Regions from separate parts of the Variovorax sp. GW821-FHT09B01 genome, predicted to be linked through region 1. Evidence: predicted binding sites of a transcription regulator. Region 1 holds the regulator's gene; each other region holds the start of a gene.
The links. The regulator sigma-54, encoded in region 1, starts transcription at its own class of promoters, with help from an activator protein. The targets are predictions, from matches to a motif close to TGGCANGNAANCTGCTTT.
Positions count from the first base shown of each region.

Region 1 (7,093 bases):
GCACCTCCAAGCAGGTGGCATTGACCGAGGCCGGCGCGCGCGTGCTCGACTCGGGGCGCGACCTGCTGGAGCGCTACGAGGCGATCGAGGGCGAGGTGCGCGATGCCGTGCAGCTGCCGCGCGGTGCGATCCGCGTGGGCACGCCGCCCTCGTTCGGCGCCTACCACCTGATGCGCGTGGTGGCGCAGTTCACCCACCGCTACCCGGACATCGAGGTGACGGTGGTCCATGACGACGGCCGCTCCGACCTGGTGGCCGAGGCGCTCGATCTCTCGATCCGCATCGCGCCCTCGCTCGAGGACGCGAGCTACGTCGCGCAGTCGCTGCTGAAGGCGCCGCAGGTGGTGGTGGCGTCGCCGGCCTACCTGAAGGCCTACGGCCGGCCCGCCACGCCGGCCGACCTGGCGCGCCACAACTGCCTGGTGCACATCATCAAGTCGGGCTCGGGCGTGTGGAAGTTCGCCGGCAACCCGCCGCAGGAGGTGCGCGTGCGCGGCACCGTGCGCGCCAACATGGGCGATGCGATCAAGCAGTGCGCGCTGCTGGGCATCGGCATCTCGCTGCACCCACACTACATGGTGTCGGAGGAACTGAAGGCCGGCACGCTCGAGGCCCTGCTGCCCGGCGCGGTGCCCGAGGAGCTCGACATCCACGTGGTGTTCTCGACCCGGCGCAACATGCCCAGCCGCGTGCGCCACCTGCTGGAGTTCCTGCGCGAATGGTCGCGCCATCCGCCCGACTGGGCCTTGCCGGCCACCACCGCGGCGCGCGGCACCGCGGGTCGTTGAACGGTCGCCCTCAGGCCTCTTCGGCGACGAAGGGATTGCGCAGGCAGCCGAGGCCCGAGATCTCCACCTCGACGACATCGCCGGCCTTCAGGTGCGGCGACTTGCCGTCGGTGCCCATCCAGATCACGTCGCCCGGGTACAGCGTGAGATGCCGCGTCATCGCGCTGATGAAGGTCGCGATGCCGAACAGCATCTCGCCGGTGCGGAACTGCGTCTTCACCTCGCCGTTGACGCGCACCGTGGTGCGGGCCGCTTCCAGGTCGAAATCGGTTTCGATCCACGGCCCCATCGGCTTGAAGGTGTCGCAGTTCTTGGCGCGCCAGAAGGTGCGGTCCGAGGCCTGCCAGAGCCGCTCGCTCACGTCGTTGCCGATGGTGTAGCCCAGCACGCACGACAGCGCGTCGGCCTCGCTCAGGTGGCGGGCCTTCTGGCCGATCACCACGACCAGCTCGCCCTCGTACTCCACCTGCTTCGCGTTGGACGGAATGACGACGGCTGCCTCGTGAGGAACCAGCGCGTTGACCGCGCGGTAGCCGATGTCGGCCTTCTCGGGGATCGCGAGCGTCTGGCCGCTTTGCTCGGCGTATTCCTTGATGTGGCGCACGTAGTTGAGCCCCGCCGCATAGAAGGTGCGCGGCAGCAGCGGCACCTCGATCCGCACGTCGGCCAGGCGATGCACGGCGCCCGTGAAGTCGTGGCCGCCGAAGGGGCTGCCGTTCACCGCGCGGACGCGGTCGTCCTCCAGCACGCCGTAGCTGCTGGCGGCCGCGCCGGGCGCGGTGTAGTGGATCCATTTCATGCGCGTGCTCCTGTCGGTGGTGTTCGGGCCCCCTGCTCGCAGAGGCACCACAGCATGACAGGCCGAGGTTTGCGGAACGGAAACCGACGGTTTGCGAAAGCCGCCCAAACCGCCTAGAGCAGGCTCTCGGGCGTCAGCGGCGCCAGCAGTTCGAGCATGGTGCGGTCCCAGAAGCCCGAGTCGGGCTCCTCGCTCAGCACCGTGGTCTTGCCGGCCTCCTCGCTGACCCACTCCAGGCGCGAGTCGCTGCCTTCGGCGAAGCGCAGCCTGTAGGCGCCCTGCTGCTTGAGCACCTCGAGCAGCTTCAGCGCCTGCTGCGCCATCTCGGGGCTGCGGATGAACAGGCCGATCTCGGTGTTGTGGACCTCGGAGCGCGGGTCGAAATTCATCGAGCCGACGAACAGGATGCGCTGGTCGATCACCGCCGACTTGGCATGCAGCCGGCCGACCGAGGTGCCGAACAGGCCCAGCCGCACGCTGCGGCGGGTGCGGTTGGTGCTGAGTTCGTAGAGCTCGGCGCCCAGGCGCAGCATCTCGGGCCGGTAGCGGCGGTAGGCGGTGTGCACCAGCGGCTCGTCGGTGGCGGCGAGCGAGTTGGTCACCACGCTGATCTTCACCTGGCGCCGGCGGATCTCGTTCATCACCTCGAGCCCCGCGGCGCCCGGGATCAGGTAGGGCGAGACGATGGTGACCTCGCTGCGCGCGCGGCGCATCTGCTCGACCACGTTGTAGCGCACGCTGTCGACGTCGAGCAGCGGCACGCCGCCGTACGAGGCGGTCTTGCCGATCACGCGGTCGGGCGAATCGGCATAGGCCTCGGCCGTGGTCCAGATCAGGCCTAGCCGGCCGGCGTCGAGGTCCTCGGCGATCGGGCCGTAGCCCAGCAGGTCGTTGGGCGCGGGCTTCGGCGGCGGCGGCGTGGTGTCGGGGCCGGTGGCGGCCTCGAAGCGGCGTCGCAGTTCATCGTTCGGCAGCGTGCTCGCCACCACCGACTCGACGGGCCGCACGTAGGGGCTGTTCCAGTACTGGTCGAACAGGCTGCCCAGGCGCGGGATCAGCGCGCCGGTCACGAAGGTGTCGAGGTCGATGAAGTTCTCGCCCGCGGTGCGCCGGAAGTACTGGTTGCCGATGTTGCGCCCGCCCGCCACGGCCATCGCGCCGTCGGCGATGAACAGCTTGTTGTGCATGCGCCGGTTGACGCGGCTGAAGTCGAACAGCGAGGCCGTGAAGCGCGCGAGCAGGCTGCCGCGGCCGGCCGGGAAGGGGTTGAACAGGCGCAGCTCGACATTGGGCGTGGCCGCGAAGCCGCGCAGCAGCTCGTCCTCGCCCGCGGTGTAGAGGTCGTCCATCAGCACGCGCACCCGCACGCCGCGCTGCGCGGCATCGCGCAGGGTGCGCAGCAGGTAGCGGCCGGTCTCGTCGTTCTCGATCTGGTAGTACTGGACGTCGAGCGTGCGCTGGGCCCGGCGCGCGAGCTGGATGCGGGTGTCGAAGGCGAAGTCGCCGCCGGGCATGAGGCGAAAGCCGCTGAGGTCGGGGTCGGGCTGCGCGGCCAGCGCGATGCGCCCGAGCGCGGTGTCCTTCGACACGGCGATGGCCTTGGTGGGGGCGCGCGGAGCCTCGTCGGGCAAGGTGGCGCAACCGGCGGCCAGCAGCGCGGCCGCGATGGCGAACACCCGGAGCCCACAGCGCGACAGCAGGCGTCGGGCCATCGGCGGCTTTCTACAGGGCCTTGCGCAGGTTGGCGGGCGCAATGCGCAGCGCCTCGCGGTACTTGGCGACGGTGCGGCGCGCGCACTCGATGCCCTGCTCCTTGAGCATCTCGGAGATCTGGCTGTCCGACAGCGGCTTCTTCACGCTCTCCGAACCGACGAACTGCTTGATCAGCGCGCGCACCGCGGTGCTCGAGGCATTGCCGCCGGTCTCGGTGCCCAGCGCCGAGCCGAAGAAGTACTTGAGCTCGACCGTGCCGAAGGGCGTCGACATGTACTTCGCGGTGGTCACGCGCGAGATGGTGGACTCGTGCAACCCGAGCTCGTCGGCGATCTCGCGCAGCACCAGCGGGCGCATCGCGAGTTCGCCGTGCACGAAGTAGCTCTTCTGCCGCTCGACGATGGCGTTGCTCACGCGCAGGATGGTGTCGAAGCGCTGCTGGATGTTCTTGATGAACCAGCGCGCCTCCTGCAGCCGTTGCGACAGCGCCTGGCTGCCCTCGCCCTTGTGCGACTTGAGCGCGCCGGCATAGATGTCGTGCACGCGCAGCCGCGGCATCACCTCGGGGTTGAGCATGACGCGGAACTTCACGTTGGTGCCGCGGCCGGTCTTGGTGACGATCACGTCGGGAATGACGATGTTGCGCTCGACGTCGACGAAGCGGCGGCCCGGCTTGGGTTCGAGCCGCGCGATGATCTGCAGCGCCGAGCGCACCAGCTCCTCGTTGGTTCGCGTGAGCGTGGCCAGGCGCTTGAAGTCGCGCCGCGCGAGCAGCTCCATCGGCTGCTTGCAGATGGCGAGCGCGGTCTTGCGCACCAGCTCTTCTTCCTCGGTCTCGTCCTCGTCAGCCAGCGCGCGCAGCTGGATCGCGAGGCATTCGCCGAGGTCGCGCGCGCCCACGCCCGCGGGCTCCAGGCTCTGCAGCAGGCCCAGCGCGACCTGGAAGTGGTGCACCAGCTCGTCGAACTGGTCGTTGTCGTCGCCCGCGAGGCCCGAGGCCAGCGCCGGCAGCGAATCCTCGAGGTAGCCGTCGTCGTTGAGCGACTCGATCAGGAAGCGCAGCGCGGCGCTGTCGTTCTCGTTGAGCCGCAGGCTCAACGCCTGGCGGTGCAGGAAGGATTGCAGCGATTCCTGGCTGCGCGCGAGCTCGGTGGCATCGGCGCGCTCGTCGTCGCCGGTGCTGCTGTTGTTGCGCGCGGGCGCGTCGCTGCCCCATTCGCTGTCGTCGGGCGCCATGTCGACGGTGCCGTCGCCTTCCCAGTCGGGCTCGCGCTCGGGCGAGTCGAGGGCCGGCTCGGCCTCGGACGACGAGGTGGTCTCGGTGGACGTGGTCGAAGTCGAAGGCGCGGCGCTCGCGTAGTCGCTCTCGGCTTCGCGCTCGGTGTCCTCGCGCGGCGCGGGCGTGTCGGCGGCGTCGAGGCCGAACTCCTCGCGCGCGGCTTCCTCGGCGGTGCGCTCGAGGAAGGGGTTCTCGTCGAGCATCTGCTCGACCTCCTGGCTCAGTTCGAGCGTGGAGAGCTGCAGCAGCCGGATCGACTGCTGCAGCTGAGGCGTCAGCGCGAGATGCTGCGAAACGCGCAGCGACAAGCCTTGTTTCATGCCCTCAGGAAATGACTTGCACGAGGGTCATCACATCCGGAAGTGCTCGCCCAGGTAGACCCGGCGCACTTCGGCGTTGTCGACGATCTCCGAGGGCGTGCCCTGTGCCAGCACATGGCCGTCGCTGATGATGAAGGCGTGGTCGCAGATGCCCAGCGTCTCGCGCACGTTGTGGTCGGTGATGAGCACGCCGATGCCGCGTTCCTTCAGGAAGCTGATGATGCGCTGGATCTCGATCACCGCGATCGGGTCGATGCCGGCGAAGGGTTCGTCGAGCAGGATGAAGCGCGGCTGGGTGGCCAGCGCGCGCGCGATCTCGACGCGGCGGCGTTCGCCGCCCGACAGCGCGAGCGCGGGCGAATCGCGCAGGTGGTCGACACGCAGGTCGGCCAGCAGCTCCGACAGGCGCTCTTCCATGCGCTGCTTCGACAGCGCCTGCGGCCGGCCGTTGGCATCGGGCTCGCGCTGCAGCTCGAGCACCGCGCGCACGTTCTCCTCGACCGTGAGCTTGCGGAAGATCGAGGCTTCCTGCGGCAGGTAGCTCAGGCCCATGCGCGCGCGGCGGTGGATCGGCATGTGGGCGATCGGCTCGCCGTCGATGGAGATCTCGCCCGCGTCGGCGCGCACCAGCCCGACGATCATGTAGAACGAGGTGGTCTTGCCGGCGCCGTTGGGCCCGAGCAGTCCGACCACTTCGCCCTTCTGCACGTCGAGCGAGACGTCCTTGACCACCTTGCGGCTGCCATAGCTCTTTTGCAGGCCGCGCGCGACGAGGCGGCTGCCCGGCACGCCGTTGGCTTCCTGGGTTCCGGCGGCTTCGATCACTTGCGTTCTTCCCCTTCGCCGCTCAGCGTGGTGGTGGAGCGCAGTCCGGCGCCCGGTGCCGGCGTGGGCGCCGGGGCCGCGGGACGGCGCGTGGCCGGCGCCGAGGCGCCGGGCGCACCCGGTGCGGCGGGCGCGGCCGACTTCGGCGTGAGGATGGCCTTGACGCGGCCACCGCCACCTGGCGCCGACACGCCGGCGTTGGGCGGCACGGTCGAGCCGTTGACGGTGTAGGTGTCGTTGCTCTGGTCGTAGACGATCAGCGCGCCGCTGCTCTCGTCGTTGGGCGTGGCGCCGACCAGGCGGCGCATGACGGCGCGGCGGATGAACTTGACGTTGTCGGCGCGGCTGTCGTACTCGATGACCTCGGACTCGCCCTCGATCCACTCGTCGCCGTTGCCGTTGCGCTTCTGCTTGTAGTAGGCGAGCTTGCCGGGCGCCGCGGTGACCACGCCGTACTGGTAGCCCTCGGGGTCCTGGCGCACGTCGATGCGCGCGCCGCGGATGATGATGGTGCCCTTGGTGACCACCACGTTGCCGGTGAAGACGCTGGTCTGCTTGAGATCGTCGTAGCGCATCGAATCGGATTCGATGTTCATCGGCTTGGTCCGGTCGGCCGTTTCGGCCAGGGCGGAGGCGGCGGAGCCGGCCAGCAGCAGCGCGGCCAGCACGAGGCGACCGGTGCGGCGAAGGGAGGAGGTGGGGTGAGAGTGCGATGTCATAGAGGCACGAAACTTGCTCTGCATTGTATGCGGCCCATCGCGCCAGACCCATGCGCGCGGATGAAAAAGCCCCGGGGCGGCGAACCCGGGCACGGCACCCCGCGGGATCGCCCCGCGTTCTGCCGACCGGCCGGATGACGGCCCGGCCGCCCCGGAACCCTCGATGGGATTCCGGCCTCCCGGCGGCGGAGCGGCCAGGGCCGCGAGACCGGTCTCAACCCTTGCGGGCTTCGCCGATCAGATAGTTGGTCACGGCCAGCGCCTTGTTCATGTTGCCGGCGAGTTCGCCGTCCACGTACCAGCGGCCGGCCACGGCCAGCGCGGGCACGCCGGCCACCTTGTAGGCCTCGGTCAGCTGCGAGGCGCGCTTGGCCTTGCTCGCCACGCCGAAGGAGGTGAACAGCTCCTTGAACTTCGCGCCGTCGAGGCCGTTCTTCTCGGCCCAGGCCACGATGTTGGCGTCGCCGTTCACGTTTTGGCGCTGGGCGTGGATCGCGTTGAAGACCTTGGGCTGGTACTCGTCGACCTTGCCCAGCGCCTCGAGCGCGTAGTACAGGCGCTGCTTGGCTTCGACGTCGTTGCCCACGAAGGGCACCGGCACGCGGCGCAGCACCACGTCCTTGGGCTGGCCCTTGGCCCAGGCCTCGAGC
Region 1 is NZ_JBWKPQ010000022.1:93,360-100,452, forward strand. Features, by position in the region: gene AC07RV_RS36780 (LysR family transcriptional regulator) at 1-788, shown strand, start outside; gene AC07RV_RS36785 (fumarylacetoacetate hydrolase family protein) at 799-1,587, opposite strand; gene AC07RV_RS36790 (phospholipase D family protein) at 1,701-3,299, opposite strand; gene AC07RV_RS36795 (RNA polymerase factor sigma-54) at 3,310-4,899, opposite strand; gene lptB (LPS export ABC transporter ATP-binding protein) at 4,930-5,724, opposite strand; gene lptA (lipopolysaccharide transport periplasmic protein LptA) at 5,721-6,443, opposite strand; gene AC07RV_RS36810 (thiol:disulfide interchange protein DsbA/DsbL) at 6,658-7,093, opposite strand, start outside.

Region 2 (7,093 bases), on a different contig from region 1:
GGCTGTCCTCGCTGCCATCGAGCCACTCGGGCGACCAGATGCGGTTGAGGTTGTGGACGATCTGGCGGCTGTCGTAGGGCGCGGCCTCGGTGAAGGACTCGTAGGCGTCGATGTTCGCGAAGCTCACGGTGAGCGTGCCGATCTTCGGCCGCACGCCGTGGTCGAGCAGGTGCGTGGCGGCCGTCATGCCGCAGATCTCGTTGCCGTGCGTCAGGGCGTTGATCAGCACGTGCGGGCCGGGCTTGCCCGATTCGAAGCGGTGCACGTAGTCAACGCCGACATTGCCCTGGCGGTAGGCGGAGAGGTCGCGCGGGAGGACTTCGAGGGCGGGTGGGGATTGGGTCATGGTGGGGTGTGGCGGCTCGGGCGGGAACGGGTCGCGCGAGTTTGCTACAGGCGGCGCGTTCTTGCTGGGCACCGGTTCCGGCCCGATACGCTTCAAATCTGAAGCGTATCGGCGCAATTTGCGCTTCAGTCCACCGATTCCCCGCGCCGCGCCAAGCACTCGGCCAGCGCCTCGACCCCCAGCTGATAAACCCCCTGCCGCCGATGCACCTCGAACCCCAGCCGGCGGTTGATCGCGAGGATCGGCGCGTTGGCTTCCGAGTTGTAGGTCACGACGGTGCGCAGTTCGGGATGCAGCGCGCGCACGCTGTCGAGCATCGCGGCCTTCACCGCCTTGGCCAGCGAGCGGCCGCGCCAGGCGCGCGCCACGCCGGTCAGGCGCTGGTGCAGGCGCTCGGGAGTGCGCGGGTCCCAGTGCGCTTCGCACATCGCGGCCAGCGTACCGTCGGCGTCGACCAGCAGCACCAGGTGGTGCTCGCCGCCGCTGCGGTCGAGTTCGCGGTACCAGTTGGCATAACCGTCGAGCTCGTAGCGCGCGGGCGGCAGCTCGAGTTCGCCGAGCGGCATGTCGTTGAACAGGTCCGAGAACGGCGCCAGCAGTTGCGCCAGGCGCTCCATCGGCGTGCGGCCGGGATGGATCTCGAAGCGCAGCGCGCCACCGGCCGTGCCCTGCGCCTTCCAGCGCGCGAGCTCGTCCGCGTCGAGGCCGTCGATGCGCATGCGGTTTTCGATCACGCGGTGCTTGAGGACCGCGCCCGAGGCTTCGAGGAAGGCATGGCCCGGCGGGTAGAAGGTGTTCATCGTCGCGACGGTCTTGCCGTGCTCGCACATGAAGGCCAGCAGCGGCACGAGCAGCCGGCTGCCGATGCCGCGGCGCCGGTGCGCGCCCAGCACGCCGAGCCAGGCCTCCGCATGCAACGCGAAGGGCTCGCTGTTCGGTGCGTCGGGCCGGCGGCGCCAGAGGATGAGGTTGCCGACCAGCTCGTCGCCCTCGCGCGCGACGAAGCGCTCGGCCTCGTGGAAGGGCATGCGGCGCCGCGCGTCGTGCTCGAAGTCGGCATCGGCCGCCTGCGGCTCGCCGGGGTGCAGCTCCTCGTCGCGCAGGCGCCGGTAGCGGTGGAAGCGCGCCCATTCGGACGCGTCGTCCGCATGGACATCGAAGCGCCGGATCTCGATCGTGTCGTTCGCCATCTCCCCTCCTCCATGTTTTTGTCGGGGGCGCGATTGTGCCGAAGCGCGGTCCCGTCGCGCGCTTGGACGAACGCATCTTTGGCTTGGCCGAAGGTTGGCGCTTCACAATGGCATTTCCGCCCCCTTCGACGAGGAGTTCGCACATGCCCTTCCCGCCGCTGTCCCGCCTGGCCCTGGCCGCCGCGGCCCTGCTCGCACTCGCGGGCGCCGCCGCGCAGGAAACGAAGACCGACCCCGTCTACACGCGCGCGCGCCTGATGTCTTCGCACGAGGAGCCCGGCGGCAAGCTGTACCTGCACCTGAAGATCCCGCCGCGCTCGAAGCTGCCGTTCACCACCCAGACCTTCAGGCTGGCCGACCGCAAGCTCGCGGCCGACATCGCCGATGGCACGCCGGTCGAGTTCGTCTCGCGCCACCTCGACGGCGAGAACACGGTGGTGGCGATCCGCGCGGTCGCCGAGTGCCCGCGCTTCCAGAAGTGCTGAGCCGCCCCCGCCGCGAACCGTTCACCAGTTGACTTCGCGCTCCGGCGTCGCCGAGATGTGGTGGATCGAGAGGTCGGCGCCGTCGAATTCCTCTTCCTGCGACAGCCGCAGCCCGACGGTCTTCTTGAGCACGCCGTAGACCAGCGCGCCGCCGAGCAGCGCCCAGACCACGCCCATGGCGGTGCCGATGAGCTGCGCGCCGAGGTTCACGCCGCCGATGCCGCCCAGTGCCTGGGTGCCGAAGATGCCGGCCGCGATGCCGCCCCAGGTGCCGCACAGGCCGTGCAGCGGCCAGACGCCGAGCACGTCGTCGATCTTCCACTTGTTCTGCGTCAGCGTGAACATCGCGACGAAGATGGCGCCGGCCACGCCGCCCACCACCAGCGCGCCGATCGGGTGCATCAGGTCGGAGCCCGCGCACACCGCCACCAGCCCGGCCAGCGGGCCGTTGTAGACGAAGCCGGGGTCGTTCTTGCCCATGGCCAGCGCCACCAGCGTGCCGCCGACCATCGCCATCACGGAGTTGACCGCGACCAGGCCCGAGATCTTGTCGATGGTCTGCGCGCTCATCACGTTGAAGCCGAACCAGCCCACGCACAGCACCCAGGCGCCGAGCGCGAGGAACGGGATGTTCGACGGCGGATGCGCGGCCAGCGAGCCGTCGCCGCGGTAGCGGTTGCGCCGCGCGCCCAGCAGCAGCACGGCCGGCAGCGCGAGCCAGCCGCCCACGGCATGCACCACCACGGAGCCCGCGAAGTCGTGGAATTCATGGCCCGTGACCGAAGCGATCCAGTCCTGGATGCCGAAGTGCTTGTTCCAGGCGATGCCTTCGAAGAAGGGATAGACGAAGCCGACGATGACGGCGGTGGCGATCAGCTGCGGCCAGAACTTGGCGCGCTCGGCGATGCCGCCCGAGATGATGGCCGGAATGGCGGCCGCGAAGGTCAGCAGGAAGAAGAACTTCACCAGGTCGTAGCCGCTGCGGGCCGACAGCTCGGTGGCGCTGACGAAGAAGTGGGTGCCGTAGGCCACGCCGTAGCCGACGAGGAAGTAGACGATGGTCGAGACCGAGAAGTCGACCAGGATCTTCACGAGCGCATTGACCTGGTTCTTCTTGCGGACCGTGCCGAGTTCGAGGAAGGCGAATCCCGCATGCATGGCCAACACCATGATCGCGCCTAGAAGGATGAACAGCGCGTCTGCGCCCTGTTTGAGTGCGTCCATTGGAGCTTCTTGCTGGTTTTTGGATTGATTTGGTGCGCCGCACCTGAATTCAGCAGGACGGCGGGCCAATGAAGCAAAAATGGTGCCTACAAGCTCATCAATGGTGCGAAACGGGCCGAGATGGGGCTGATTCGGCCCGATGGGCGGGCGCGGCGCACCCGAACGGATGCCGCCTGACGGTGCATGGCGCACCCCCGCGGGGGCTCAGGCGGCGGTGGCGCCGCGCAGGGCCTCGCGGTAGCGCCGGCTGCACGGCACCGTGCTGCCGTCGTGCATGTGCAGCCGCGCATCGCCGCCGTCGAGCGGCTCGATCTCGCGCAGCCGCGAGAGATTGACCGCATGGCTGCGGTGCACGCGCACGAACAGCGCCGGGTCGAGCTGGGTCAGGAAGTCGGTCAGGGTGGCGCGCAGCAGGTAGTCGTGGCCGTTGACGTGCAGGCCGACGTAGTTGCCCTCGGCCTGCAGCCAGTCGATGTCGCTGGCGGCGATCAGGAATTCGCGCCGCAGCTTGCGCACCAGGAAGCGCTCGGGGCGCGCGGGCGCCGGGGGCGGCGCGGGTTCGGCGGGCGGCGGTGGCGCGTCCGCGGCCGGGGCCGGCTCGGCATCGGCCGGGCGTGGCGACGCTTGCGGCCCTTCAGGCGCCTCGTCCGGCGCGTCGAGCACTCGCGCCTCGCCCTGCCAGCGCAGCATGAACATCCGGTAGGCCCAGATACCGAACACGATCGAGACGTAGGCACGCACGTCCTTCAGGTACTCGTAGCCCCATTGCGCGGCCCAGCCGCCGAAGGCGTAGTGCTCGCCGGCCGCGGCATAGGCCAGCGAGCGCAGCGCGAACATCGCCATCACGTGGGCCAGGCTGAACGCCACGCTGGCCGCAAGATGCCAGGCCAGGTAGCGCATCAGCCTGCCGGGCGCGAGCGAGGCCAGCGGCGAGAGCCGCCGCTCCAGCGCCACGATGGCCGGCACCAGCAGCAGCAGCACGAGGTGGCTCGAGCCCTCCCAGACCACGATCTCCCAGGTTTCGCGGGGCACCGCGCGCGAGCGCGCGTCGACCATCGCCACCGTGGTGTTGAACAGCGCCTGCAGCGCCATCACGACGATCCAGAAGCCGACCTCGACGTAGCGGCGGATCGGTTCGTAGCGGTGGTAGAGGTCTTTGCGCGGGCCGGCCATGGCGGGCGATTGTCGCGATCCGCGGGGCGAACGGGGCGGCAGGGGCCGCCAAGGGACGGATTTCGCCCCCTGTTTCGTCCCACCGGGGCCACCGCTCGTCACAAAGCGCCCGCGATCCGTCCCCCGGGCGCGCCGCCGCCGCGCCGCTCCCGGACCATGGCCGCTCGTTCAGTCCCCGATCCAGGAGCCTTCATGCCCACCGACCGATTTCCACGCAACCCCGTCCCGCCGGCCGCCGAAGCGCGCCGGCACGACATCGACGCCCTGCGCGCCCTCGCCTTCCTGCTCGTCATCGTCTACCACGTGGCGATGTACTACGTGGCCGACTGGCCCTGGCACCTCAAGAGCCCGCATGCGGCCGAATGGCTGCAGTGGCCGATGCGGATCCTGAACCTGTGGCGCATGGACCTGGTGTTCCTGATCTCGGGCGTCTCGCTGGCCTTCCTGAGCCGCCACCAGGGCACGGCGGCGCTGCTGCGCGGCCGCGGGCTGCGGCTGATGCTGCCGCTGGCCTTCGGCATGGCGGTGGTCGTGCCCTGGCAGGCCTATGCCGAAGGCGTGGCCAACGGCCTGGTGGCGCCGGGCTTCGGCGCCTTCCTGCTGCGCTACCTGACGATGAGCCAGCCCTGGCCCAAAGGCGCCTTCGCGGGCGCAGAGTTCGGCATCACCTGGAACCACCTCTGGTACCTGCCGTACCTGTTCGTCTACACGGCCGCGGTGGCGCTCACGCTGCCGCTGTGGCGTTCGGCCGCGGGCCAGGCGCTGCGCCGGGCCTTCAACGGGCTGCGCGGCGGCTGGCTGCTGCTGCTGCCGGTGCTGCCGCTCGCGGCCTTCACGCTGCTGCTGGCGCCGCACTACCCGCCGACCCACAACCTGGTGCGCGACCCCTTCCTGCACAGCATCTACTTCACCGTCTTCCTCTACGGCTACTGGATGGGCGCGGACAGCGGCATCTGGCGCGAGCTCGAGCGGCTGCGCCGCGTGTCGCTGGCGCTGGCCGTGGCGGTGGTCGCCGCCTACATCGCGGCGCGCACACTGGGCGCCGGCCGCGTGCCGAACGAAGTCAACGCCGTGCTGCGCTCGCTCTACCTCTGGGCCGCGGTCGCCACCCTCCTCGGCCATGGCCACCGTTACCTGAACCGCCCCTGGCCCTGGCTGCGCTGGGCCAATGCCTCGGTCTATCCCTGGTACATGCTGCACCAGACGCTGATCGTGCTGGCGATCGTCTGGCTGGCACCGCTGGCGCTCGGCCCGGTGCTCGAGCCGGCGCTGATCCTCGCGGCCACGCTGGGCGGCTGCTGGCTGCTCAACGACGCGCTGATCCGCCGCGTGCGCTGGCTGCGGCCGCTGTTCGGCCTGCCGCTGCAGGAAAAGCGGACGCCGGATCGGGCGCCCGCGGCGGCCCTGACGGCCGCGCGCTGAAGGCCTCAGCCCTTGTCGTCGGGCACCGGCACCAGGATCGTGCTGCCCGTGGCCAGCAGCTTCAGCGTGCCGTCCTCGGCCTCGCCGAACAGCTCGGCCGCGGTGAAGACCTGCTTGCGCCCGGCCTTCACGACGCGCCCGCGCGCCACGAAGACGCGGCCCAGCGCGGGCGCCATGCAATCGACCGAGAAGTGCGAGGCCAGCACGCGGCCCGCCACGGTGGCGGCCGCGAAGCCGCAGACGGTGTCGAGCAGCGCGCCGATCATGCCGGCATGCAGGAAGCCGGCGTACTGGCCCATGTCGGCCTCGCGCCATGCCATGCGCAGCTCGGCCTCGCCCTTTTCCGCGCGCACGACTTCGAAGCCGGCCCAGCGGTTGAATGCGGCCGTTCGATTCAAGGCCTGGATGGTGTCTAGCATCGGATGCTCCTTCGAGAGGGGGACTCTCCTTGTCGACCAGAATGGGTCGAGCCCACTCTACGAAGCGCCCCCTGGCCGGCCCGTCGCGTCCGTGACCGGAACGCGCGCGGCAGTTGCATCGGCGACAGCCCGCGCACGCAGCGCGAGCGCCGCGATCGACAAGGCGAAGGCCAGCGCGCTGGCCGCGCAGCGCCAGAGGTTGGCGGCATTCCAGCGTGCGCGCGTCTCGGCCCAGTCGGGCGGCAGCGCCCGCGGATCCCACGACTCCGTATACGCATTGAGCGGCAGGTTTACCTGCGCGGTGAACAGCACGATGCCCAGCGCATAGAGCACGCCCGCGAACGCGAGCAGGCCGAACCAGCCACGCCATGCGCGCCATTCGCGCCAGGTGGTCGCGAGCGCCAGCGCGCACAGCAGCGGCGGGCCGAAGAAGAAGCCGAAGAACATCGCGTGCCGCACATGGCGGTTGAGGCTGGACTGCACGGTGGCATAGCTCGCGCCGTCCATCTGCAGCGTGGCAAGGCTGACGTTGAAGCCGTAGGCCCAGAAGAAGCCGGCCATGAGGCCGAAGGCGAAGACGGCGAAGCCATGCAGGCCCCAGCCTGCAAGAGACAGCGCGAAGGAGAGCGGCGAGGTACGTGGCGGCATGCGCCGACTGTGGCGCGCGCCGCCCCGGCCCGCCTTAACCTGCGATAAGCCCCATCTCCGCGCGCAGCCGCGACAGCGAGACATCGGTCATACCGAGGTAGGACGCCAGGTGGCGCAGCGGAATGCGCCGCGCCCAGTCGGGCCGCTCGCGCAGCAGCGCCTCGTAGCGGGCGCGCGCGTCGCATT
Region 2 is NZ_JBWKPQ010000012.1:36,251-43,343, reverse strand. Features, by position in the region: gene AC07RV_RS27810 (M14 family metallopeptidase) at 1-346, opposite strand, end outside; gene AC07RV_RS27805 (GNAT family N-acetyltransferase) at 472-1,536, opposite strand; gene AC07RV_RS27800 (hypothetical protein) at 1,680-2,021, shown strand; gene AC07RV_RS27795 (ammonium transporter) at 2,043-3,245, opposite strand; gene AC07RV_RS27790 (LytTR family DNA-binding domain-containing protein) at 3,450-4,418, opposite strand; gene AC07RV_RS27785 (acyltransferase family protein) at 4,611-5,840, shown strand; gene AC07RV_RS27780 (PaaI family thioesterase) at 5,846-6,259, opposite strand; gene AC07RV_RS27775 (DUF1772 domain-containing protein) at 6,317-6,907, opposite strand; gene AC07RV_RS27770 (Crp/Fnr family transcriptional regulator) at 6,942-7,093, opposite strand, start outside.
Region 2: the regulator sigma-54 is predicted to act here: its motif matches at 3,316-3,333, upstream of AC07RV_RS27795 (ammonium transporter).

Region 3 (7,093 bases), on a different contig from region 1:
GCGGCGACGTGCCCGCGGCATGGATCGCCAGGCCGAGCGCAGTGGCGCGCATCACCCAGCCCACCAACACGATCAGCACGATGGCGGCATAGAGCAGCCATGCCTGCCGGAAGACCTGCTCGCCCAGGTGCGGAATCTCCGACAGGCCGGGTGGCGCCCACTTGTCCAGGCCCGGGATCTCGGCGCGCGAGCGGCTGCCGAAGATCGCCCGGTAACCCAGGGTGGTCGCGCCGAGCACCAGGATGTTGATGCCGATGCCGGTGACGATCTGGTTGGCGCGCAGCGTGATGCTCAGAAAGGCCTGCAGCCACGCGATGGGCAGCACGCACAGCACGCCGCAGAGCAGGCCGAGCAACGGCGAGCCGGTGGCCCATGATGCGGTGGCGCCTGCAAAGGCGCCGGCCAGCATGAGGCCCTCCACGCTCATGTTGAGCACGCCGGCCCGTTCGCTCATGAGCTCGCCGGTGGCGGCGAGCAGCAGCGGCGCGGCGAGCCGGATGCTCGAGCCGACGAAGACGGCGGCCAGTTCGGGATCGATCATTTGCGTCGCGCCTCCATGCGCTGGATGCCGATGGCTGCCCCGGCGAGCGTCACGATGATGAGACCCTGGATCACCACGACCAGGGCGGTAGGCACTTGCGCCACCATTTCCATGTTGATCCCGCCCGAACGCAGGAAGCCGAAGAGCAGCGAGCCCGCAACCACGCCGGTCGCGCTGCCGCGTGCGAGCAGGCCCACCACCAGGCCGTCGAAGCCGTAGCCCGACGAGAAACCGGCCTTGAGCGTGTACTGCTCGCCCTGCAGCATCAAGGCGCCGGCAAGTCCGCCGAAGGCGCCGGCTGCGCAGAGCGCGCCGATGGCGAGGCGGTCGATGGGCATGCCGGCGCGGCGAGCCGCGCGCGGGTTCAGGCCGGTTGCGCGCAGCTGCAGTCCCGTCACCGTGCGGTTGAGCAGCAGCGCCACCGCCACCGCCAGCACCACCCCGATCAGCAGGCCGACGTGCAGCGGCGTACCCGCATCGCCGGTGAGTAGCGGCAGCTGGGTCGCCGCCGGAATCTCCAGCGACTCGGGCAGCGTCGCGCTGCTCGTCATCGGCCGGCGCAGCAGGTGCTCGGACTGCACGCTGCCGTACACCATCCAGATGGCGATGAAGGAAAGCAGCAAGGTCGCGATGACCTCGTTGGTGCCCATCTTGACGCGCAGGACGCCGGCGATGCCGCCCCAGAACGCGCCCGCCGCGCAGGCGCCGAGCATAGGAACGATGAAGGCCAGCCCCCACGGCAGCTGCGCCACTGGTGGCCACAGCGCGAGCGCCGTGGCCGTGATGCCGCCAACGGCAATCTGCCCTTCTCCGCCCACGTTCGTGAGGTTTGCGCGCTCGGCCAGGATGAAACCCAGGCCGACCAGCATGAGCACCAGCGCACGGTTGATCGAGGCAGCCAGCGCATAGGACGAGCCCCAGGCGCCGTCCGCGAACGCGGCGACCGCATCGCCCACGGGCACGCCGAGCGCGGCGATCAGCAAGGCACCGACGCCAAAGGCCAGCAGCACGGCGGCTGCGGAGACCTGCAGCGCAGGGGTCGGCCTGAGCCGCGACCAGGCAAGTACAGGACCGCTCATGGGGCGACCTCCTCTGCAACATCTTCCTTGTCACGGTGCCCGGCCATCCAGGCACCGATGCGCGCGCGGTCCGCGCCCGCCGTGGGGCATGTGCCCATCACCCGGCCCCGGTAGAGCACCAGCACGCGGTCGGCGACGCTCAGCAATTCGTCGAGCTCCGACGAGATGAGCAGCACGCCGACCCCGCGGTCCGCGGCGGCCCGGATGTGGCCGTAGACGGCCTCGACCGCGCCGACATCCAGGCCGCGCGTGGGCTGCGCCGCCAGCAGGAAGCGCAGGCCCTCGAGCGTGAGCTCGCGCGCGAGCACCGCCTTCTGCTGGTTGCCGCCGGAAAGGCCTCCGAACGGCACGTCGGGGCTGGCGGCGCGCACGTCGTAGCACTGCATGAGGTCCAGCGCCTCGCGGCGCATGGCCGCGCGGTCGAGGAGGCCGAAGCGCCGGAACCGGTCCAGGCGGTCGAGCATGATGTTCTCTGCGACGTTCATGCCTGTCACGCAGGCCAGCGCGTGCCGGTCTTCGGGCACCACGCCGCAGCCCGCGGCGCTGAGCTGGCGCGGCGTGGCGCGCGTCATGTCCTCGCCGCAAACGAAATAGCGCCCCTCGGTGGGACGCAGCATTCCCGAAAGCACCGCGCCCAGCTCGCCCTGGCCATTGCCCTCGACGCCGGCGATGGCCACGATCTCGCCCGGCTCCACCACCAGGGTGAAGTTGTCCAGGCGCACCACGCCATCGACGTCGCGCACGGTGAGGCCGTCGGCCAGCAGCGCTGCCTCGCGCGTCGGGCTGCCCGGTGCCGGCCGGGACGCACGAGACGCCCGTACCGGCGCGACGGCAGGCGCCTGCAGGTCGCGCTGGATCATCGCGCGCACCAGCGCGTCGATATCCTGTGCGGGCGCGTCCGAGCGCGCCACCACGCGGCCGCCGCGCAGGACGGTCGCACGCCGCGCAACGCGCTGGATCTCGGCCAGCTTGTGGGTGACCAGCACCACGCCGCAGCCCTGCTGCGCCACGCGCGTACACACCGAGAGCAATGCCTCGATCTCCTGCGGCAGCAACACGGCGGTGGGTTCGTCGAGCACCAGCAGGCGCGGCTCGCGCACCAGGCACTTCACGATTTCCACGCGCTGGCGCTCGCCCACCGACAGGTCCTGCACCTTCGCATGCGGATCGAGCGCGAGCCCGTAGCGCTCCCGCATCGCGGCGATACGCGCCGCGCCGGCCTTGCGGTCGAGCACGCCGCGCACCTGGCCGAGCAGCAGGTTGTCGAGCACCGTCATGTCGGGCACGAGGCTGAAATGCTGGTGGACCATCGCGATGCCGTGCGAAAGGGCATCCGCCGGCGAGCGCGGGCGAAACGCCTCGCCGGCCAGCGTCATCTCGCCCGCGTCCGCGGCGTGCACGCCGAAGACGAGATTGCACAGCGTGGACTTGCCGGCGCCGTTCTCGCCCAGCAGGCAGTGGACCTCGCCGGGATGGAGCGCCAGCGAGACGTCCTGCAGCGCCTGCAGCGCACCGAAGCGCTTGGACAGCCCCTCCAGCTTCAGCAGCGGCGCGGCGGCCGGCGTTGCGGCGAACCCCGGGCCGCCGTCGCTGATGCCGTCACCGAGGCCGTCACCGAGGTCGATGGCGTGGCGCTCGCGCATCAACCCTCCAGCACCTTGATCTTGCCGGACAGGATGTCCTTCTTGATCTGCTCGAGCTTGGCCTTCTGTTCGTCGGTCGCCCCGCAGATGACCATGTCCGATGCGTTCGGCCCCATGGCCAGTCCGAAGGGCTTGTAGCCGGCCTTCCAGGTACCGCCGACGGCCTCCTTGATGGCGTACTGCACCTGATAGCCGACGCCGGTGATGCTGTAGGCGGGATAGAGCGGATCGGTGCCGCAGCGGTTGGTGTAGCTGCCGATGATCTTCGTGCCCTTCTCCTTGGCCGCCTGCTCCATGCCGCGCAGGCCGAGGTTCAGGATGTGATAGTGCATGTCGGCGCCCTGCGCGATGGCCGCCAGCGTGGCTTCCTTGGCCTTGGCCACGTTGTCGAAGTCGCCGGTGTAGTTCTCGAAGTACTTGATGCCGGGCTTGATGTACCTGGCGCCGTTGCCGAACTCCTTGCCGGCATTGACGATGGAAGGGATCTCCATGCCGCCCACATAGCTCACGGCCCCGTTCTTCGAGAGCATCGCGGCGGCGGCGCCCGCGACGAAGGCGATCTCGGCCTGCTTGACGTCGTAGCCGGCCACGTTGGCCGTCTCCTCGGCCTTGTTGCCGCCGACGATCGAGAAGTGCGTTTTGGGGAAGCGCTTGGCCACCTTGAGCACGGCGGCCTGGGTCTGGCCGCCGACGCCGATCACGAGCGCGTTCTTGCTGGCCAGGTTGGTCAGGGCCTGCTCCATGTCGGCGTAGTTGATGTTCTCGATCATCTGCACCTTGATCCTGGCGCCGTACTCCTTCTGTGCGGCCACGAGTCCGTCGTAGCCGGACTCCATCCATCCCTTGTCCGACTTGGACCCGGGAATGAGGATGCCGACCGCGAGCGGATCCGCGGCCGAGGCCGGCAGGCTCAGCACGAGGGCGGTGAAGGCGCTGACGCCTGCGAGGACGGCGGCGCGGCGGGAGGGAGACGGAATCTGCATGGCATGCCTTTCGCTAGTTGGAGGGTTAAGTAACTAATCAATTACTTACCGACAACGCATCGCAATAACAGTGCCAGTGAATTCGCCGACTTTTTGCCGCATATCGGTGCGGCGACCACAACGAATGCACCAGCCTGCGGCGATGCGCCCTTCGCCCGCACACCACCGGAGCCTTTGATGAAACGCCACCCCTATCTTCCCGATGCCCGGCCCGACGGCGCCCTGGGCCTGGGCCAGCAGTACTACTGGGTCGCCAGCGAGCGCGAGGTCGATATGTCCGTGGAGCCGCCCGCGCCGCTGCGCGCTCGGGTGCAGGCGCAGCCGCAGAACGTGGTGCTCGACCTGCGCCGCACGGCCATCGTCATCATCGACCTGCAGAACGACTTCTGCACCGAGGGCGGATGGGTCGACCACATCGGCGGCAACTATGCGGCGGACCGCACGCCGATCGCCCCGCTGCAGAAGCTGCTGCCCGGGCTGCGCCGCGCCGGCGTGCCGGTCGTCTGGGTCAACTGGGGCAACCGCCCGGACCTGGCCAACATGCCACCCAACCAGATCCATCTGTACAAGAACAGCGGCACGGGCGTCGGCCTGGGCGACCCGCTGCCCGGCGGCAAGGGCCACGTGCTGCAGAAGGACTCGTGGGCCGCGGCCATCGTGGACGAGCTCGCACCGCACGAAGGCGACTTTCTGGTCGACAAGCACCGCATCAGCGGCTTCTGGGACACGCCGCTGGACAGCATCCTGCGCAACCTCGGGGTGCGCAGCATCCTCTTCGCGGGCTGCAACACCGACCAGTGCGTGCTGCACACGCTCACCGACGCCAACTTCCTGGGCTACGGCTGCGTGATGCTGAGCGACTGCTGCGCCACGAGCTCGCCGGACTTCTGCACCGAGGCGACGATCTGGAACGTCAAGAAGTGCTTCGGCTTCGTGACCGACTCGGCCGCCGTGCTCGCGGCGCTGCCCGCCTGATGCACACGGAGACAGCGCACGGATCGGGCGGCTGGATGCCCGGCCCCCGCTGCGAGCGGCCCGCCACCGGCGTCGGCGCGCTGAACGGGGTGCGCCTGGGCGTGAAGGACCTCATCGACATCGCAGGCGCCGTCACCGGCGGCGGTAACCCGGACTGGGCCGCCAGCCACGCGCCGGCCGTGCACGACGCGCCCTGCGTGGCCGCGCTGCGTGACGCAGGCGCGCGGGTCGTCGGCAAGACGATCAGCGACGAACTCGCCTTCAGCCTGGAGGGCGAGAACGCCCACTACGGCGCGCCGCGCCATCCGCGCGACCCCGATCGGCTGCCCGGTGGGTCGTCCAGCGGCAGCGCCGCCGCGGTCGCATGGGCGGAGGTCGACCTGGCGCTGGGCACCGACACGGGCGGCTCGGTGCGCGTACCGGCGGCGTTCTGCGGGGTAGCCGCGATGCGGCCCACGCACGGCCGGATCCCGCTCGACGGGGTCCTGCCCTTCGCACCGAGCTACGACACGGTGGGGTGGTTCGCGCGCGATGCCGACCTGCTGCGCCGCGCCGGGCATGCGCTGCTCGGCACCGAAGCCCGCATCGGCAGCGACCGGCCCGCGCCGCCCCTGCGCCTGTGCGTGGCCACGGACGCGCTGGCGCTGGCGGAGCCCGCGGTGCGCGAGCCGCTGGCCGCGTGGGCCCGCCTGATGCGCATCGACAGCGAGCGCAGCGCCTATGGCGGCAGCGACTGGCGCGACTGGTTCGAAGCCTATGCCGTGCTCCAGGGCCTGGAGATCCAGGCCCACGTCGGCCCGTGGATCCGGCGACAGCGGCCGCGCTTCGGCGCCGCCATCGCGCCGCGCTTCGAGGCGGCGCTGGCGCTCGATGCCGCACAGGGAACGCGCTGGAGCGACTGGCGCGCGCAGGCCGCCGCGCGGCTGGCGCAGAGGATGGGCCCCGACGAGGCGTGGCTGATTCCCGCCGCACCCTGCTTCGCGCTGTCGCGCCGCGCCGATGCGGCTCAGCGCGGCGCCTTCTACGAACGCGCACTGGCGCTCGGCGCAGTGGCCGGCCATGCGGGGCTGCCGCAGGTGGTGTTTGCGCTGCCGGCTGCCGAGGGCCTGCCGCCTTACGCATCCTTCATCTCGGCCAGGGGCAATGACGAACGGCTGCTCGAACTTGCCGCGACACTAGCGCCTGCATTCCCATCCACACCATGAGCAAACTTTCCCCACGGCAGGCGCCAGCCCAGGAGACGATCGCGCGGCGCGACGCCGCACTCACGCGCGCGAAGCTCCTGGAAGCGGCGATCGATGAGTTCTCGAACGAGGGCTACAGCGGCGCGCGCACCGAACGCATCGCACGGCTCGCCGGCACGAACATCCGCATGCTGTACCACTACTTCGGGAGCAAGGACGACCTGTACGTCGCCGTGCTCGAGGCGGTGATGGCCGACCTGCGGCACGAAGAACTCCGGCTGGACCCGGAGGCCGAGGAGCCGCTGACCGGCCTGCTGCACATCGCCGATTTCGTGGACCACCACTTCGCGACGCACCCGCGGCTGCGCAAGCTGCTGGCCTTCGAGAACCTCAACGAGGCGCGGCATCTCGCGCGCTCGAACCGGATCCCGGAGATGTCTTCGCCGGTGATCGCGCTGATCCGCCGCCTGCTGGTGCGCGGGGTGGCGGCAGGCGTCGTGCGCAGTGGCATCGATGCGCTGCACCTGTATGTGGCGATGGTGAGCCTGTCGTACTACGGCCGCGCCCATGCGTTCACGCTGTCACGCATCTTCAACAAGGACCTACAGGCCGCGGCCTGGCAGAAGGCGCACCAGAAGATGACCCGCCAGATGGTGGCGGCCTTCCTGACGCAGGCGCCATGAACGAA
Region 3 is NZ_JBWKPQ010000005.1:434,190-441,282, reverse strand. Features, by position in the region: gene AC07RV_RS18805 (ABC transporter permease) at 1-541, opposite strand, end outside; gene AC07RV_RS18800 (ABC transporter permease) at 538-1,620, opposite strand; gene AC07RV_RS18795 (ABC transporter ATP-binding protein) at 1,617-3,263, opposite strand; gene AC07RV_RS18790 (BMP family protein) at 3,263-4,246, opposite strand; gene AC07RV_RS18785 (cysteine hydrolase family protein) at 4,424-5,221, shown strand; gene AC07RV_RS18780 (amidase) at 5,257-6,426, shown strand; gene AC07RV_RS18775 (TetR/AcrR family transcriptional regulator) at 6,423-7,088, shown strand.
Region 3: the regulator sigma-54 is predicted to act here: its motif matches at 4,305-4,322, upstream of AC07RV_RS18790 (BMP family protein).

Region 4 (7,093 bases), on a different contig from region 1:
GACGCCGCGCGAGAGGTGCGAGCGGAACTTGACCCATTCGAAGAACTGGCCGGGGTCGCGCTCGAAGTCGCCCGCGCGCAGCATGCGGTTGACCTCGAGCCAGGTGGTGTTCTGCGTTTCCCAGGCCTCGGTGGTGAGCGCGCCGCGCACCGCGCGGGCGTTCTCGCGCGCGGCCTTGAGGCAGGAGACGATCGAGGACGGATTGCTCTCGTCCTTGACCATGAACTCCATCACCTCGTTGGGCGCGATCTGGTCGTACTTCTGGTTGTACGAGGGCAGCAGCTCGCTGATCGAGAGCACGCCCTGCCAGCCGTACTTGGCGACCTCGGCCGACTGCGGCAGCAGCGAGGTCTGGTAGTTGACGTCGAGCATGCGCGCGGTGTTCTCGGCGCGCTCGGTGTAGCGGGACATCCAGTAGAGGTGGTCTGCGGTGCGGGACAGCATGTGGTTCTCCGGGCTTCTTGCACTCAGGCCGACTGGCTCTGCGACTGGGACTGCGTCTTGGGCTTGGCCGTGCGGTCGGCCTCGAGGATCCAGGTGTCCTTGGTGCCGCCGCCCTGCGAGGAATTGACCACCAGCGAGCCTTCCTTGAGCGCCACGCGCGTGAGGCCGCCGGGCACCATCTGCACCTCGCTGCCCGAGAGCACGAAGGGCCGCAGGTCGATGTGGCGCGGCGCGATGCCGGCGTCGACGAAGGTCGGCGAGGTCGACAGGCTCAGCGTGGGCTGGGCGATGTAGCCGTCGGGCTTGGCGATCACGGCCTTCTTGAAGTCCTCGATCTCGGCCTGCGTGGCGGCCGGGCCGATCAGCATGCCGTAGCCGCCGGCGCCGTGCACTTCCTTGACCACCAGGTCCTTCATGTTGTCGAGCGTGTACTGCAGCTCGTCCTTGTTGCGGCACATGTAGGTCGGCACGTTCTTGAGGATCGGCTGCTCGCCGAGGTAGAACTCGATCATCTTCGGCACGTACGGATAGATCGACTTGTCGTCGGCCACGCCGGTGCCCACGGCATTGCAGATCACGACGTTGCCGTCGCGGTAGGCGCGCATCAGGCCCGCGCAGCCGAGCGTGGAGCTCGGGCGGAACACCTCGGGGTCGAGGAAGTCGTCGTCGACGCGGCGGTAGATCACGTCGACGCGCTTCGGCCCGCGCGTGGTGCGCATGTAGACGAAGTTGTCGCGCACGAACAGGTCCTGCCCCTCGACCAGCTCGACGCCCATCTGCTGCGCGAGGAAGGCGTGCTCGAAGTAGGCGCTGTTGTACATGCCGGGCGTGAGCACCACCACCGTGGGCTCGGCCGTCGCGGCCGGCGCGCTGGCGCGCAGGGTCTCGAGCAGCAGGTCGGGGTAGTGCGCCACCGGCGCGATGCGGTTCTGGTTGAACAGCTCGGGGAACAGCCGCATCATCATCTTGCGGTTCTCGAGCATGTAGCTCACGCCGCTGGGCACGCGCAGGTTGTCCTCGAGCACGTAGTACTCGCCGTTGCCGCTGGCGTCGGGCGCGCGCACGATGTCGATGCCCGAGATGTTCGAGTAGACGTTGTGCGGCACGCTCACGCCCATCATCTCGGGGCGGAACTGGGCGTTGTTGAGGATCTGCTCGGCCGGGATGATGCCGGCCTTGATGATTTCCTGGTCGTGGTAGACGTCATGCAGGAAGCGGTTGAGCGCCGTGACGCGCTGCACCAGCCCCTTCTCCATGCTGTCCCACTCGTGCGCCGGAATGATCCGGGGCAGCAGGTCGAACGGGATCAGCCGCTCGGTGCCCGAGCCGTCCTCGTCCTTGGCGCCGTACACGGCGAAGGTGATACCGACCCGGCGGAAGATCATTTCCGCCTCTTCGCGCCGCGAACGCATCACCTCGCCGGGTTGCTTCGCTAGCCATTGGTCGTATCGCTTGTAGTGCTGCCGGATCGCGGCTCCCGCATAGGGGAGCTGCTCATACATCTCGTCGAATTTGTGCATGGAACGACCAATCTCCTTGAGCCATAGCTTAGCAAGTTCGAGGCCAGTAGAACCCCTGATGCCAAGCCCGCCAAGGCGACGGTCGGATTTATTCGCGCACTTCGGGAACAGGTTCCGCGTCGGCCGCGCGTTTCTTGCGCGGCGACAGGAAGGCCTTGATGCGCTCCCCGCTCTCCTCGCCATAGAGGCTGGCGACCGAGGACTCGCGCTCGGCATCGAGCTGCTCGCGCCGGCTGCGCCCGCGCGCCGCGTGCACCAGCTGCTTGGTGCGCGCCTGCGCCTCGAACGGACCGCGCGCGAGCCGCTGGGCCCACGCGATCGCCGCCGCGCAGGCCTCGCCGGGCGGCACCACCTTGTTGACCACGCCCCAGCCGTGCAGCCGCCGCGCCGTGCAGGGCTCGTCGTCGAGCAGCAGCTCGAGCGTGGCCTGCGGCGGCAGCGCGCGGGCCAGCGAGTCGGTGGCGCCGCCGTCGGGCGTCAGGCCCATGCTGACGAAGGAGGTGAAGAACTTCGCGTCCTCGGCCGCCACGACCAGGTCGCAGGCCAGGGCCAGCGAGAAGCCGCCTCCGGCCGCCGCGCCCTCGACCGCGGCGATGACCGGCTGCGGCGCCGCCTCGATCGCGAGGATCCAGTCGTGCAGCGCCGCCAGGTGCTCGTGCTGCTCGGCGGCCGGCAGCCGGCGCTGCCGGGTCAGGCGCCGCAGGTCGCCGCCGCCGCTGAAGTGTTCGCCCTCGCCGCACAGCACGATGGCGCGCACGGTGCGAAAGCCCGCGGCGTCGCGCATGACCTTGGCGGCGGCACGGTAGACCGAGGGACTGAGCGCGTTGCGCGCGCCGGGGTTGCTGAGCGTCAGCACCAGCACCGGGCCGTCGCGGTGCGTCTTGAGCCGCGCGGCGGAGCTGGTGCCGACGTGGCTGCTGGTGATGGCGGGGACGGCGGCGGTCATGGCGCGGTGCCCGCGGGCGAGCGCGGGAAGAAAGCCTGGCGGTGATGCGATTTCATGGGTCCCCTGCGTCGTTGTCTTTCGCTACAACGCATGGGACGCCGCCGCGCCCGACCTGGCAAGGGTTCGTCCGGAAAATTTTTAACAACTAGTTCACAGTTTTAACCTCAACGGCCGGCCGGTGCTGCCAGTAGCGCGGCGAGCGTTCGCGCTCGCAGTCCACCTCGGCCGGGCGGGCGCTGGTCCAGTGCGCGGCGCCGCAGCGCACGTTCTCGACCAGGCGCACGCCACGCTTGGCATGGCGCGCCGCCACCTCGGGCACCGGGTGGCCGAAGCGGTTGCGGTAGCCGGCCTGGACCAGGCCGATGCGCGGGCGCACCGCATCGAGGAAGGCCGCGCTCGACGAGGTCTTGCTGCCGTGGTGCGGCACCAGCAGCACGTCGGCGCGCAGCCGTTCGGGCATGCGCTCGAGCAGCGCGGCCTCCTGCAGCCGCTCGATGTCGCCGGCCAGCAGCGCGGTCGCGCGGCCGTTGCCGATGCGCAGCACGCACGAAACCGCGTTGGGCCGCGTGAAGAACAGGTAGTCGCCGGCTTGCGGATGCAGCAGCTCGAAGTCCACGCCGTCCCAGGTCCAGCGTCGGCCCGCCTCGCAGCGCCGCGCGGGGCGTTGCGACTGCAGCGGATGTTCGGCCTCGATCGAGCTCAGCAGCTCGGCGTGCGGATGCATCGCGAGCACGGCGCTCGCGCCCCCGGTGTGGTCGCTGTCGCGATGGCTCAGCACCAGCAGGTCGAGCCGTTCGCCCAGGGCGCGCAGCAGCGGCACCAGCACGCGCTGGCCGGCGTCGCTCTCGAGGCTGTAGCGCGGGCCGCTGTCGTAGAGCAGGCTGTGGTTCGCGGTGCGCACCAGCACCGCATTGCCCTGGCCGACGTCGGCCGCGAGCAGTTCGAACTCGCCGAGGGCGGGACGCGGCGGCTGCCACAGCAGCACCGGCAGCAGCAGCGGCAGGCCCAGCGCGCGCAGCGACCACGGCAGCCGCATCGCGACCAGCACGCCGCCCGCCACGCCGCAGGCGGCCAGCCACGCCGGCGGCGCGGCCATCGAGACACTGGTGAACGGCAGCGCCGCGAGCCATGACAACAGCAGCCCGAGCCCCTGCACCGCGCGTGCCGCGAGGTCCCACAGCGGCGCGGCGACGACGCCGAGCATCGCCAGCGGCGTGATCACCAGCGTGACCCAGGGAATCGCGACCAGGTTGGCCACCAGCCCGACCAGCGACACCTGCTGGAACAGCAGCAGGCTCAAGGGCGTGAGCGCCAGCGTGATCGTCCATTGCTCGCGCAGCAGCCGCCACAGCCGCGCGCGCAGGCCCGGGCGCGTGTCGCCGGGCCAGCCCGCGTCGGTGGCGAACAGCACGCCCATCGCGACGAAGCTGAGCCAGAAGCCGGCCTGCGTCAGGGCCCAGGGATCGAGCGCGACCACCACCGCCGCGGTCAGCAGCCAGCCGTGCGGCCAGGGCCAGCGTCGCCCCGTGAGGCGCAGCAGCGCGACGGTCGCGAGCATCCAGACCGTGCGCTGCGAAGGCACGCCCCAGCCGCTGAACAGCGCATAGAGCGTGGCCAGCAGCACGCCGCCCACGAGTGCCGCGCGCTGCGCCGGCAGGCGCAGCATCAACCGCGGGCTGCGGCGCCAGAGCGCGCCGACGATGTGCGCGGCAAGCCACGCGAACAAGGTCACGTGCAGGCCCGAGATCGACATCAGATGGGCCACGCCGGTGGCGCGGAAGACGTCCCAGCCCTCGCGGTCGATCGCGCCCTGGTCGCCCGTGACCAGCGCGGCGATCACTCCCGCGGCAAAGCGCTCGGGCACGCGTTCGAAAATGGCATCGCGCACGGCCTCGCGCGCGCGTTCGATCGGGTGCCGCCCCGTGAGGCCCAGCCGCGCGGGCGCCTCGTCGCGCGCGCCGAGGCGCACATGGCCGCTGGCACGCAGGCCCTGCTCCCACATCCACAGTTCGCTGTCGAAGCCATGCGGGTTGCGATGGCCGTGCGGCGCCTTGAGGCGCACGGTCAGGCGCCAGCGCTCGCCGGCATGCACCGGGCTCTCGGGCAGGAGCGTCGGTGCGGACGCATCGGCCGGGTCGTTCCAGAGGCTGGCGCCTTCGGCATACCAGCCGAGCGCGATGCGGTCGGGCACTGCGGGGGATCCGGCCATGGCAGGGTCGGCCCAGCGCGCGGACTCGACGGCGAAACGGAAGCGCGTTCCAGCCTCGCCGCGCTGCGGCATCTGCGACACCACGCCCACGAGCTGCAGGTCGCGCCCCTCGAGCACGGGATCGAGCGCGCCCGCCGCATAGACCGTGGCCCGCGCTCCCGCGAGCCCCGCGCCGATCGCCGCGCCGGCCAGTACGGCGCAGACCCAGGCGACTCGCGCATGCCGCGGCATGCGCCAAACCCCGATGAGACCTGCGATGCCCGCGAGCAGTCCGCCCGCGTAAGCCATGCCGTCCCACAGCTGCGGCTGCCGCAGTTGCAGCGCCACGCCCGCGAGCGCCGCCGCGAGCGCGACGAACGCGCAGCGCGCGCGCGAGACGGCATCGGATGCGTCTCGCACACCCTTGGCGACCATGATGCAAACCCTCCCCCAACGACGCTCCGTGGCGCGCTAATTGCTTTGTCTTCTGGGCTAGTATGCGTCTCACCAGAGACATCTTTTCGATGCAATCTGCCAGTACTGCACACAAAAACGCATGTCCATCCACGCCGCGCTCCACCACGTCACCCACTACAAATACGACCGCCTGGTGCAACTCGGCCCGCAGGTCGTCCGGCTGCGCCCGGCACCGCATTGCCGCAGCAACGTCATCTCGTACTCGCTGCGCGTCGAACCCGCGGATCACTTCGTCAACTGGATGCAGGACCCGTTCGCCAACTACCAGGCGCGGCTCGTGTTCCCCGAGAAGACGCGCGAGTTCAAGGTCACGGTCGACCTCGTGGTCGAGATGGCGGTCTACAACCCCTTCGACTTCTTCCTCGAGCCGCAGGCCGAGAACTTTCCTTTCGCCTACACGCCCTCGCAGGCCGAGGAGCTCGCGCCCTATCTGGTCACCGAGGAGCCCACGCCGCTGCTCGCGGCCTACCTCGACAAGATCGACCGCAAGGAACAGCGCACCATCGACTTCCTGGTCGGCATCAACCAGCAGGTGCAGCAGGACGTCAACTACCTGATCCGCATGGAGCCCGGCGTGCAGACGCCGGAAGAAACGCTCACCAACGGCAGCGGTTCCTGCCGCGACTCGGGCTGGCTGCTGGTGCAGCTGCTGCGCCACTGCGGCCTGGCCGCGCGCTTCGTCTCGGGCTACCTGATCCAGCTCACGCCCGACGTGAAGGCGCTCGACGGCCCGAGCGGCACCACGGTCGACTTCACCGACCTGCATGCCTGGTGCGAGGTGTTCCTGCCGGGCGCCGGATGGATCGGCCTCGATGCCACCTCGGGCCTGCTGGCCGGCGAAGGCCACATCCCGCTAGCCTGCACGCCCACGCCCTCGAGCGCCGCGCCCATCGAGGGCGGCGTCGACGAATCGAAGGTCGAGTTCGGCCATGACATGAAGGTCACGCGCATCTACGAATCGCCGCGCGTGACCAAGCCCTACACCGAGGAGCAATGGGCCGAGGTGCTGACCCTGGGCGACGCGGTCGACGCGCGGCTGCAGGCCGGCGACGTGCGCCTCACGATGGGCGGCGAGCCCACCTACGTGGCCACCAGCGACCGCGACGCGCCCGAGTGGAACACCGACGCGCTCGGCCCCACCAAGCGCGGCTACGCCACCGAGCTGGTCCACAAACTGCGCGCCGAGTACGGCCAGGGCGGCTTCCTGCATTTCGGCCAGGGCAAGTGGTACCCGGGCGAGCAGCTGCCGCGCTGGGCGCTGTCGATCTTCTGGCGCGCCGACGGCCAGACGCTGTGGCACGACCCCGAGCTGTTCGCCGACGAGCGCTTCCCGACCCACTACACCAGCGAGGACGCGCGCCGCTTCACCAGCCTGCTGGCGCGCAAGCTCGGCCTGACCGACCGCTACGTGCAGCCGGGCTTCGAGGACATCTACTACTACCTGTGGCGCGAACGCCGCCTGCCGGTCAACGTCGACCCCTTCGACTCGAAGCTCGACGACGAACTCGAACGCGTGCG
Region 4 is NZ_JBWKPQ010000019.1:25,485-32,577, forward strand. Features, by position in the region: gene AC07RV_RS34300 (alpha-E domain-containing protein) at 1-444, opposite strand, end outside; gene AC07RV_RS34305 (circularly permuted type 2 ATP-grasp protein) at 468-1,964, opposite strand; gene AC07RV_RS34310 (oxepin-CoA hydrolase, alternative type) at 2,053-2,910, opposite strand; gene AC07RV_RS34315 (DNA internalization-related competence protein ComEC/Rec2) at 3,056-5,533, opposite strand; gene AC07RV_RS34320 (transglutaminase family protein) at 5,655-7,093, shown strand, end outside.
Region 4: the regulator sigma-54 is predicted to act here: its motif matches at 5,563-5,580, upstream of AC07RV_RS34320 (transglutaminase family protein).